2 regions of the Candidatus Pantoea soli genome follow, and region 1 is predicted to be linked to the other one. Evidence: predicted binding sites of a transcription regulator. Region 1 holds the regulator's gene; the other holds the start of a gene.

Region 1 (5,090 bases):
TGGGCCCACCACACGGCATCTCTGCCGCGTAACGTCCGGCTTCGCGCGTGCGGCATCCCGTAGCCGGGTGCCGCCGCCAGCGGCGCATAACAGCAACAGCAGCGCTGGCGGGATGGCCGCTTACCGCAGCCTGCGATCTGTTGCCGCCTGTCCTCAGCTCACCTTTTCGTGTACGCCGTCCGCCACAATCAGGCGCGGCGGCAGCAGGAAACTGAAGCAGGTTTCGCGATGCGGAATGCTGCTGATCTCCAGACGGGAGTTGTGATGCCCCAGCGCGTGCTTCACAATCGCCAGCCCCAGCCCGCTGCCGCCGGTGGCGCGCGAACGTGCTTTATCCACGCGGTAGAAGCGCTCGGTCAGGCGCGGTAAATGCTCCTCACTGATACCCGGCCCGTCATCGCACACTTTGAACTGTGCGCCCTGCTTTGTCCGCAGCCAGCTGATGTCAATTCGCGTACCTTCCGGCGTATGGTTTACCGCGTTATACACCAGGTTAGAGATGGCGCTGCGCAGCTGCTCGTCGTTGCCAAACACCCGCAGATGCGGATCGGTATGGAAATAGATATGGTGACGGCCGTGGCTCAGCGCTTCAGCTTCGCGCTGCAGCAGCAGCAGCATAGTGGGCACATCCACGGTCTCTTTCAGATCGATGGCCGGGGCAGCTTCAATGCGCGACAGCGTCAGCAGCTGTTTTACCAGGCTATCCATGCGGCGCGTCTGCTCCTGCATGGTGCTCAGCGCTTTACTGCGCGTGCGCGCATTCATGCCCTCGTCATCCATCATCTCCAGATATCCCTGCAGCACGGTCAGCGGCGTGCGCAGCTCATGGCTGACGTTGGCAAAAAAGTTACGGCGTGCGCCCTCTAGCTGGTGCATCTGCGTCACGTCGCGCGCCACCATCAGCCACTGCCCTTCACTGTAAGGCATGACGCGGAACTCCATATGATGCTGATTATTCAGCACCACGGTCAGCGGCTTATTAAAGTCGCGCTGGCGGATATAGCGGGAAAATTCAGGGTAGCGCAGCAGATTAAGGATGTTCTGGCCGTTATCTTCCGGCCAGCGCAGCCCCAGATGCTGCTGTGCCAGACCGTTACACCAGAAAATGGTGCCCTCTTCGGTGGTCAGAACAACGGCGTCAGGCAGTGATTCGGCACCACTGCGAAACCGTTTGATCAGGTTTCCCAGCTCGCGCCGGCGGCGGCGGTTGCGCAGCTGCATCTGATACAGACCATAAAACAGCGGCTCCCAGCTGCCGCTGCCGGTGGGCGGTGTCATGGAGCGATCCACCCACAGCCAGTGCGACAGTCGCATCAGGTTTTTGAAGTGCCAAAACAGGATGCCGCACACCGCCAGTAACAGCAGCCACGGCAGATAGCCGGTTAACAGCCCCAGCAGCAGCGCAGGCAGACAGACCAGCGCCAGCTCGGTCAGTAATCTCTTCCAGGAGAGTCGTTCCAGCACGGCAGAGCACTCCGTTTAGTAGCGGGCAGAGAAACGATACCCTGTTCCGCGAACGGTTTGAACCATGCGATCGTGGCCGGAAATCTCCAGCGCTTTGCGTAAACGACGGATATGCACATCCACGGTGCGATCTTCTACGTAGACGTTGGTACCCCAGACGTGGTTGAGCAGCTGTTCGCGGCTGTAAACGCGCTCCGGGTGGGTCATAAAGAAGTGCAGCAGTTTGTATTCGGTCGGGCCCATCTCCAGCGGGGTGGTCTCAGACATCACGCGATGCGAGGAGGGATCGAGGCTCAGGCCCTGCATCTCAATCACTTCTTCCACCGCCATCGGCGAGATACGCCGCATCACCGCTTTAATCCGCGCCATCAGCTCTTTCGGCGAGAACGGCTTGGTGATGTAATCATCGGCCCCCACTTCCAGACCGCGCACGCGATCTTCCTCTTCGCCGCGCGCCGTCAGCATCATCACCGGGATATCGCGCGTCATGGCTTCACGTTTCAGGTGTTTAATGAACTGAATGCCGCTGCCGCCAGGTAACATCCAGTCCAGCAGGATCAGATCTGGCCAGGGTTCGATCAGCTTGCCAATCGCGCTGTCATAATCTTCTGCTTCAATGGGCTGGTAATCATTCTGTTCCAGCACGAAACATAACATTTCACGGATGGGAGCTTCGTCTTCCACAACCAAAATGCGCTTAGCCATTATTACTCCTGCTGTTGTGACACGCTGTCACTGGGATTTGCGGCGTCATTATGCGTCAGTTTTATGACACTTTTATGAAAAACCCAACCCGTGATAAATAGATAAAAAACAGAAATGTGACAATCAAAATCGGTTTTTTTCCTTTATCCCCGAAGCCGTTATACTTGCCCCCTCGTTTTACCCGCAGGAAACCGCCATGCGCATCATTCACACCGCCGACTGGCACCTCGGCCAGTTCTTTTACAGCAAAAGCCGCGCTGCGGAACATCAGGCCTTCCTTGACTGGCTTCTGCAGCAGATAACGCAGCACGCGGTGGATGCGCTGATCATTGCCGGCGATCTGTTTGATACCGGCACACCGCCCAGCTATGCGCGCGAGATGTTTAACCGCTTTGTCGTCGCGCTGCAGCCTACCGGCTGTCAGCTGATTGTGCTGGCGGGCAATCATGATTCGGTCGCCACGCTGAATGAGTCACGCGAACTGCTGGCCTGCCTGAACACCCGCGTTATTACCAGTGCGACGCCGGGCGGCGAGCAGCAGGTGCTTACCCTGTCGCGGCGCGACGGCACGCCGGGTGCGGTGCTGTGTGCCATTCCGTATCTGCGTCCGCGCGACATTCTGCGCAGCAAAGCCGGCCAGTCCGGACGGGAAAAACAGCGCTCCCTGCTGGAGGCCATCGGCCAGCACTATCAGCACTGCTATGCCGCCGCTCAGGCGCAGCGTGACGCGCTGGGCGAACCGCTGCCGATCATTGCCACCGGCCACCTCACCACCGTGGGCGTCAGCAAAAGCGACTCGGTGCGTGATATCTACATCGGCACGCTGGATGCCTTTCCGGCACAGGCGTTTCCGCCAGCGGATTACATCGCGCTCGGCCACATTCACCGTCCGCAGCGCATTGCCAACAGCGACCACATCCGCTACAGCGGCTCACCGATTCCGCTCAGCTTTGATGAAGCCGGGCGCGACAAAAGCGTTTTTCTGCTCAGCTTCAGCAGCGGGCTCGACAGCGTGACGCCACTGACGGTGCCACTGTTTCAGCCGCTGCGCGTGCTGAAAGGGTCGATGGCAGAGCTTGAAGCGCAGCTGGCGCAGTTCAGAGACGGCGATACCGCTCAGCCGGTGTGGCTGGATATTGAAATCACCACTCAGGAGTACCTCAGCGATTTGCAGCGCCATATCGAACAGCTGACGGCGACGCTGCCGGTTGAGGTGCTGCTGGTGCGCCGCAGCCGCGAACTGCGCCGCTCCAGCCTTGAACGACTGGAAAATGAGACGCTGAGCGAACTGAAAGTGGAAGAGGTCTTTGCCCGCCGCCTGGCGCAGGAAACGCAGCTGGAGGCCGATCACGTCGCCAGCCTTACCCGGCTGTTCCGCAGTACGCTGGCGGCGCTGGAGGATCCCTCTGCATGAAAATTCTGACGTTACGCTTCAAAAACCTCAATGCGCTGCGCGGTGAATGGCGGATTGATTTCCGCGAGGAGCCGTTTGCCAGCAACGGCCTGTTCGCGATTACCGGGGCCACCGGTGCCGGCAAAACCACCCTGCTTGATGCCATCTGTCTGGCGCTCTATCACCAGACGCCGCGCCTCGGCGGTCTGTCACAGAGTGAAAACCAGCTGATGACGCGCGACACCGCTGAATGCCTGGCGGAGGTGGAGTTTGAAATCAAGGGCGAAGCCTGGCGCGCTTTCTGGAGTCAGAACCGCGCCCGCGGCCAGGTGGACGGCAAACTGCAGGCCCCGCGCGTCGAGCTGGCGCGCGTGGCGGATAACCAGATTGTTGCCGATAAAGTCAGCGACAAGCTGAAAGCAATTGAAACGCTGTCGGGGCTGGACTTTGCCCGCTTTACCCGCTCCATGATGCTGTCGCAGGGGCAGTTCGCCGCGTTTCTTAATGCCCGACCGGGCGAACGGGCCGAACTGCTGGAAGAGCTGACCGGCACTGAAATTTACGGCCGGATTTCCGTACAGATATTCGAACAGTGGCGCCATGCGCGCAGCGAGCTGGAAACGCTGCGCGCCCGCGCCGGCAGTATGCAGCTGCTGGAGGAGGCGCGCCGCGCTGAACTGCAGGCGCAGCTTACCGCGCTGACGGCGCAGGAGCAGACGCTGAGCGCACAGCTGGCCCAGGCGCAGCAGCAGCAGCAGTGGCTGACGCAGGCGCAGCAGCTGGCGCAGGAACAGCAGCAGGCCAGCGAGGCGCTGCAGGCGGCAGAACAGGCGTGGTTGCAGGCAGAAAGCGACCGTCAGCGGCTGGCACGAGCGGAGCCGGCAGAGAAGCTGCGCGAGAAGCTGCAGCAGCGCGAACAGCTGCAGCACGATTGCGCTGCGCAGCAGCAGCAGTTACAGCAGCTGCAGCAGCACCAGCAGCAGGCCGATGCGGCGCTGGCGCAGCATGAAAAACAGTATCAGACAGCCCGGCAGGCGCGTGATGCGGCGCAGGCGGCACAGCAGCAGCTGGAAACGCTGCTGACGGAACAGGTCATTCCGCTCGATCAGCAGATTCAGACGCTGACACAGCAGCTCAGTGAGCAGCAGCGTCTGCTGGCTGGCCAGCAGCAAACGCTGGAACAGAGCCAGCAGGCGCTGGCGCAGCATCAGCAGGCGAGTGAGCGCTTACAACAACAGCTGGCGCAGCAGCAGGCATTTCAGGCGCAGGAAGCCCGCACCGCAGAATGGGGCCCGGCGCTGACGCGCTGGCAGGCGGATCTGGCGCGTCTCAGCGAGCGCGAGCAGACGCTGGCTGAGCTGGCGCACCGCCAGCAGCAGCTGCAGCAGCAGGTCACGGCCCTGCAGCAGGCGCAGGCCGAACGCGAGCGGGCCGCCCGGCCCCTGCAGCAGGCAGAAGCGCAGGCCAGCCAGCAACGCCAGCAGGCGGAGCAGGCGCTGGCGGCGCTGGAGGAAACGGCCAGCAGTGG
Region 2 (5,090 bases), 1.2 Mb from region 1:
TGATTTGCCGAAATGCTGCGCTTTTTCGAACCAGCTTCCGGACGAGACACCATGAAAGCGTGACATATATTTTTCTCCGAAACAGAATCGGTGAAAATTATTATCACACAGATAAACTAATGGTGAAAATTTCCACCATAATTGTGATGACCTTCACTTAAGCTCGATTTCTGCTGGCAGAAACCCAGGGCTTTACGCACACTATGCGCAACGCGTAACACGAACAGGGATAAGCCTGATGACGGAAAATGAGAATATCCTGCTCTACCTGCGGCAGGGCTTGCCGGGCTTCAGTCCGACCCTGCAAAAGCTGGCGGATTACATCCTTAATGAGCCGCAGAAAGTGCTGTATCTCACCATTACCGAGCTGGCAAAAGAGACCGCCACCAGTGAGGCGAGCGTGACGCGGCTCTGCCGTCATCTGAAATGTAAAGGCTATACTGAGTTCAAAATGGCGCTGGCAATGAACGTGCAGCAAAGTCAGCCTGACGCGCCAGAAAGCGGAGACGGAATTGATGCGCTGGTGGAGGAGTCGGTGCAGGCCCTGCGCGATACCGGCAAATTTATCGATCGTGCGGTGATGCAGCAGGCCAGCCTGGCGATACATCAGGCGCGGAGTATCCAGATCTATGGCGTTGCGGCCAGTGCGATTACCGGTGAATACCTGCAGTATCGCCTGCTGCGGCTGGGGAAATCGGCGCAGCTGTTTAACGACATGCACCTGGCGGCGATGAATGCCGCCACGGTCAGCGAGGCGGATTTGGTGATTGCCATCTCCAGCTCCGGATCCACCCGCGATCTGCTGCATGTCGTCAGCGTAGCCAGAAAGCAGAAGGCGCGCGTGCTGATGCTGAGTAATACGCTGCGCAGTCCTATCGGCAAGCTTGCGGATATGCTGCTGGTGGCGGCGAGGCCGGAAGGTCCGCTGACAGCGGGGTCACTGAGCGCCAAGGTGGGTGCGATGCTGCTGGTTGATGTGCTGATGCGCGAACTCACCGCGCTGGGAAGTCAGTATGCGGCGACCAGCCAGCAGACGGCGAGCGCCACGCTGCCCATGCTGTTTTAGAGACCTGTGATCTCATCAGGTCGCCAGGCGCACGCCAGCCGGGGAGCGGCAGTCAGCGCGCCCCGGCACCGATTACAGCGCCTGCGCGCACGCCCAAGCTGAACTCCACGCCCACTGGAAATTGTAGCCGCCCAGCCAGCCGGTAACGTCCACCACTTCGCCGATAAAGTAGAGCCCCGGTACGTCGCGCGCTTCGAGGGTTTTTGAGGACAGCTGCGTGGTGTCTACGCCACCCAGCGTTACTTCCGCAGTCCGGTAACCTTCGGTGCCGTTGGGCTGCACGCGCCATTGATGCAGCGTGGTCACCAGTTCAGCCTGCTGTTTGCTGTTGAGCTGCTTCAGCGTGACGTCGGGGATCTGCTTCAGCTCCTGCAGCACCTCAACCAGCCGCTTCGGCAGGATCTTCGCCAGGCTGTTTTTCAGGCTGAGGTTCGGATGGGCTTCGCGCTGCACCGTAATAAAGGCATCCAGCGACGTCTCTGGCGAAAGGTTGATGGTAATGCTCTCTCCGGGCTGCCAGTAGCTGGAAATTTGCAGCACCGCCGGGCCGGACAAACCGCGATGGGTAAACAGCATCGCCTCTTTAAACAGCGTGCCATCCTGCGCGGTAATGGTGGTAGGCAGCGCAACGCCGGAAAGCGTATTGAGCTGCTCCAGCAGCGGCTTGTGCAGCGTAAACGGCACCAGCGCCGCGCGCGTCGGGAACACCTTCAGGCCAAACTGCTCAGCCACTTTATAGCCAAAAGGCGTCGCGCCCAGGCCCGGCATGGAGAGGCCGCCGCTGGCGATCACCAGCTTCTGCGCCTGTACCTGCGCCCCGTTCAGCTGCAGCGTGTAGCCCTGCTCGTCGCGCGTGACGCTCAGCACTTCACTACGCAGACGCAGGGTAACCTGCCCGGCGGCGCACTCCTGCAGAAGCAGATCCACAATCTGCTGCGCGGAGTCATCGCAGAACAGCTGTCCAAGGGTTTTTTCGTGATAAGCAATCCCGTGGCGGTTAACCAGATCGATGAAGTCCCACTGGGTGTAGCGCGCCAGGGCGGATTTACAGAAGTGCGGGTTGTGCGACAGGTAAGCCGCCGCATCGGTGTACAGATTGGTGAAGTTACAGCGGCCACCGCCGGACATCAGGATTTTACGTCCGGCCTTTTTGCCGTTATCCAGCAGCAGTACGCGACGCCCCCGTTGCCCTGCCTGCGCGGCGCAGAACATGCCGGCGGCGCCTGCACCAATTATGATAACGTCAAACTTTTCCACTGCCTTCGCCCACCTGTTTAAAAGCCGCTGATTGTAGAGATATGCGGGTTTTCGCGCCAGTATCAAAAAAATGCCGTAAATGTGTCACATGGCAACTCGCTCATTTTTCGGCCTTTTTACCTTGCGATCAGCGCCGGATTGCAAATTTAAGACAAAAAAGGGCTATATTTTCCTTTCCCATGGTGCATGTTGTCGCAGATAATGCGCCGCGTTCATGTCCTCCAAAATGGCGTAACGTTTATGCTACATCTGTTTGCTGGTCTTGACCTAAGCACCGGCCTGTTATTAGTTCTGGCTTTGCTGTTTGTATTGTTTTACGAAGCAATCAACGGTTTCCATGACACCGCTAACGCGGTCGCGACAGTCATTTACACCCGTGCGATGCGGGCGCAACTGGCGGTAGTGATGGCCGGTGTATTCAATTTCTTTGGTGTGTTGCTCGGTGGATTGAGCGTGGCGTACGCCATTGTTCATATGTTGCCGACCGATTTGCTACTGAATGTCGGTTCGGCGCACGGTCTTGCCATGGTGTTTTCCATGCTGCTGGCGGCGATTATCTGGAACCTGGGCACCTGGTATCTGGGTTTACCGGCCTCCAGTTCGCACACGCTGATTGGCGCCATTATCGGTATTGGTCTCACCAATGCACTGATGACCGGTACCTCGGTGGTCGATGCCCTGAACCTGCCGAAAGTCCTGAATATCTTCCTGTCGCTGATTCTGTCACCCATTGTGGGCCTGGCGATTGCCGGCGGGCTGATTTTCCTGCTGCGTCGTTACTGGAGCGGCACCACCAAGCGTGCCCGTGTGCATATGACGCCGGCGGACCGTGAAAAGATCGACGGCAAGAAAAAGCCGCCGTTCTGGACGCGTATCGCCCTGATTGTCTCCGCGATTGGCGTCAGCTATTCACACGGAGCCAATGATGGCCAGAAAGGCATTGGCCTGATCATGCTGGTGCTGATTGGCGTGGCGCCGGCCGGGTTTGTCGTCAATATGAACGCGTCCGGTTATGACATTACCCGGACCCGTGACGCGGTGAACCATCTGGAGCAGTACTACCAGCAGCACGGCGATGCCCTGACGCACATCGTGCAGATGGCTCCGCCGGTCGTGCCAACGCCGGAAGAGTCCGTCGGCGGCCCGCAGGAGTTCCACTGCGACAGCGCGCGTGCGCTGCAGGCGATTGGCCGGGCGCAGCAGCTGCTGACCAACCTGAACAGCTACGATCAGCTGACGGTTGATCAACGCAGCCAGATGCGTCGCCTGCTGATGTGTATCTCTGATACCGCAGACAAGGCCGCCAAACTGCCGGAAACCCCGGCAGACGATAAGCGTTTCCTGAGCAAACTCAAAGGCGACCTGCTGGGCACCGTTGAATATGCGCCAGTATGGATTATCGTTGCGGTTGCGCTGGCACTCGGCACCGGTACCATGATTGGCTGGCGCCGTGTGGCGACCACCATCGGTGAGAAGATCGGCAAAAAAGGCATGACCTATGCGCAGGGCATGTCGGCACAGGTAACCGCCGCGTTATCGATTGGTATTGCCAGCTATACCGGGATGCCGGTCTCGACCACGCATATCCTCTCCTCCTCCGTGGCCGGCACCATGCTGGTAGACGGCGGCGGGCTGCAGAGCCGGACCATCAAGAGCATCGCCATGGCCTGGGTCTTTACCCTGCCGGTCTGTATCCTGCTGTCCGGTTCGCTGTACTGGATTGCGCTGAAGATCGTCTGACCCTGCGGCAGACGAAAAAGGGCGACAGCAATGTCGCCTTTTTTATGCCCGCCGTCCGGCGCTTACTGCCAGATGGCCATTGCAATCAGGCTTACCACCACCAGAAAACACAGCCCGCTGGTCAGCACAAACTGGCCGCGCACCCGTTCACAGCGGCGAATAAACTCGTCGTCATGGTGATCGCGGTAGCGCTTTTCCCAGATATACCGTACCAGTCTTACCTGTTTGCTCGGCTGACCGTGCGAGGTAAAAAAACCGGCACCATCCACATACTGATACAGCAACGGATCGCAGCCGCGCAGCACCGCCAGTAGCGAGCGCAAAGACGAAAAATAGCGCGCCATATTCACCAGACAAACCACACACAGAGCCCAAAAAAGCGCGATAGTGCTGATCATGTTCCCCTCCCGGCCGGTGCCGCAATGACGTTGAATGCAGCGGGGAAATGCTGCAGACGTCCCGCGGGAAGCAACCAGCCACAGATGTTTCGAATTGCATTGTTGTTATGCGAGCCCGAGCGCACAGCCCAGAAGGCGGTGGCACGCTTTTTCAGTGTAGGAGATCTGTTTAAATTTTTTCCAGCCGCGATGAAGTTCCGGCGGACGGAATAATCCGTCACGCTTGATCTGCCTCACAGCCGCGCTGCGCTTTGCAGCATTTATCCGGCATTCTGGCTATACTCGGGGTATAACAACAAACCGCCTGCCGGGTATGATTCGGGCCGGGTGACGCTACATCGCTGTTTCGCGCAAAGGATAACGCCCGCCTTAATGGCATGAATCCGGGTTGCCCCGGAATCTTGAGAAAGGAGTTTTATCATGGCTTATAAACACATCCTGATTGCAGTAGACCTTTCCCCGGAAAGCCAGTTGCTGGTTGATAAAGCCGTTTCACTGGCCCGTCCCTATGATGCAAAAATCTCGCTGATTCACGTGGATGTGAATTATTCTGACCTCTACACCGGCCTGATTGACGTTAACCTTGGCGATATGCAAAAGCGTATTTCTGAAGAGACGCACACGGCGCT

What was found. Region 1 encodes PhoB, which activates phosphate uptake and scavenging genes when phosphate is short. Its sites were predicted from a motif close to CTGTCATAAAACTGNCNNAT; they were not measured.
Region 2: a site for PhoB is predicted at 2,394-2,413, ahead of pitA (inorganic phosphate transporter PitA). Genes of this name have one in related genera too.

The regions. Positions count from the first base shown of each region.
Region 1 is NZ_CP032702.1:954,797-959,886, reverse strand. It holds gene phoR (phosphate regulon sensor histidine kinase PhoR) at 154-1,464, opposite strand; gene phoB (phosphate response regulator transcription factor PhoB) at 1,480-2,169, opposite strand; gene sbcD (exonuclease subunit SbcD) at 2,366-3,583, shown strand; gene D8B20_RS04330 (SbcC/MukB-like Walker B domain-containing protein) at 3,580-5,090, shown strand, end outside.
Region 2 is NZ_CP032702.1:3,497,471-3,502,560, forward strand. It holds gene D8B20_RS16240 (PTS transporter subunit EIIC) at 1-66, opposite strand, end outside; gene D8B20_RS16245 (MurR/RpiR family transcriptional regulator) at 239-1,066, shown strand; gene D8B20_RS16250 (BaiN/RdsA family NAD(P)/FAD-dependent oxidoreductase) at 1,139-2,323, opposite strand; gene pitA (inorganic phosphate transporter PitA) at 2,564-4,063, shown strand; gene uspB (universal stress protein UspB) at 4,126-4,461, opposite strand; gene uspA (universal stress protein UspA) at 4,882-5,090, shown strand, end outside.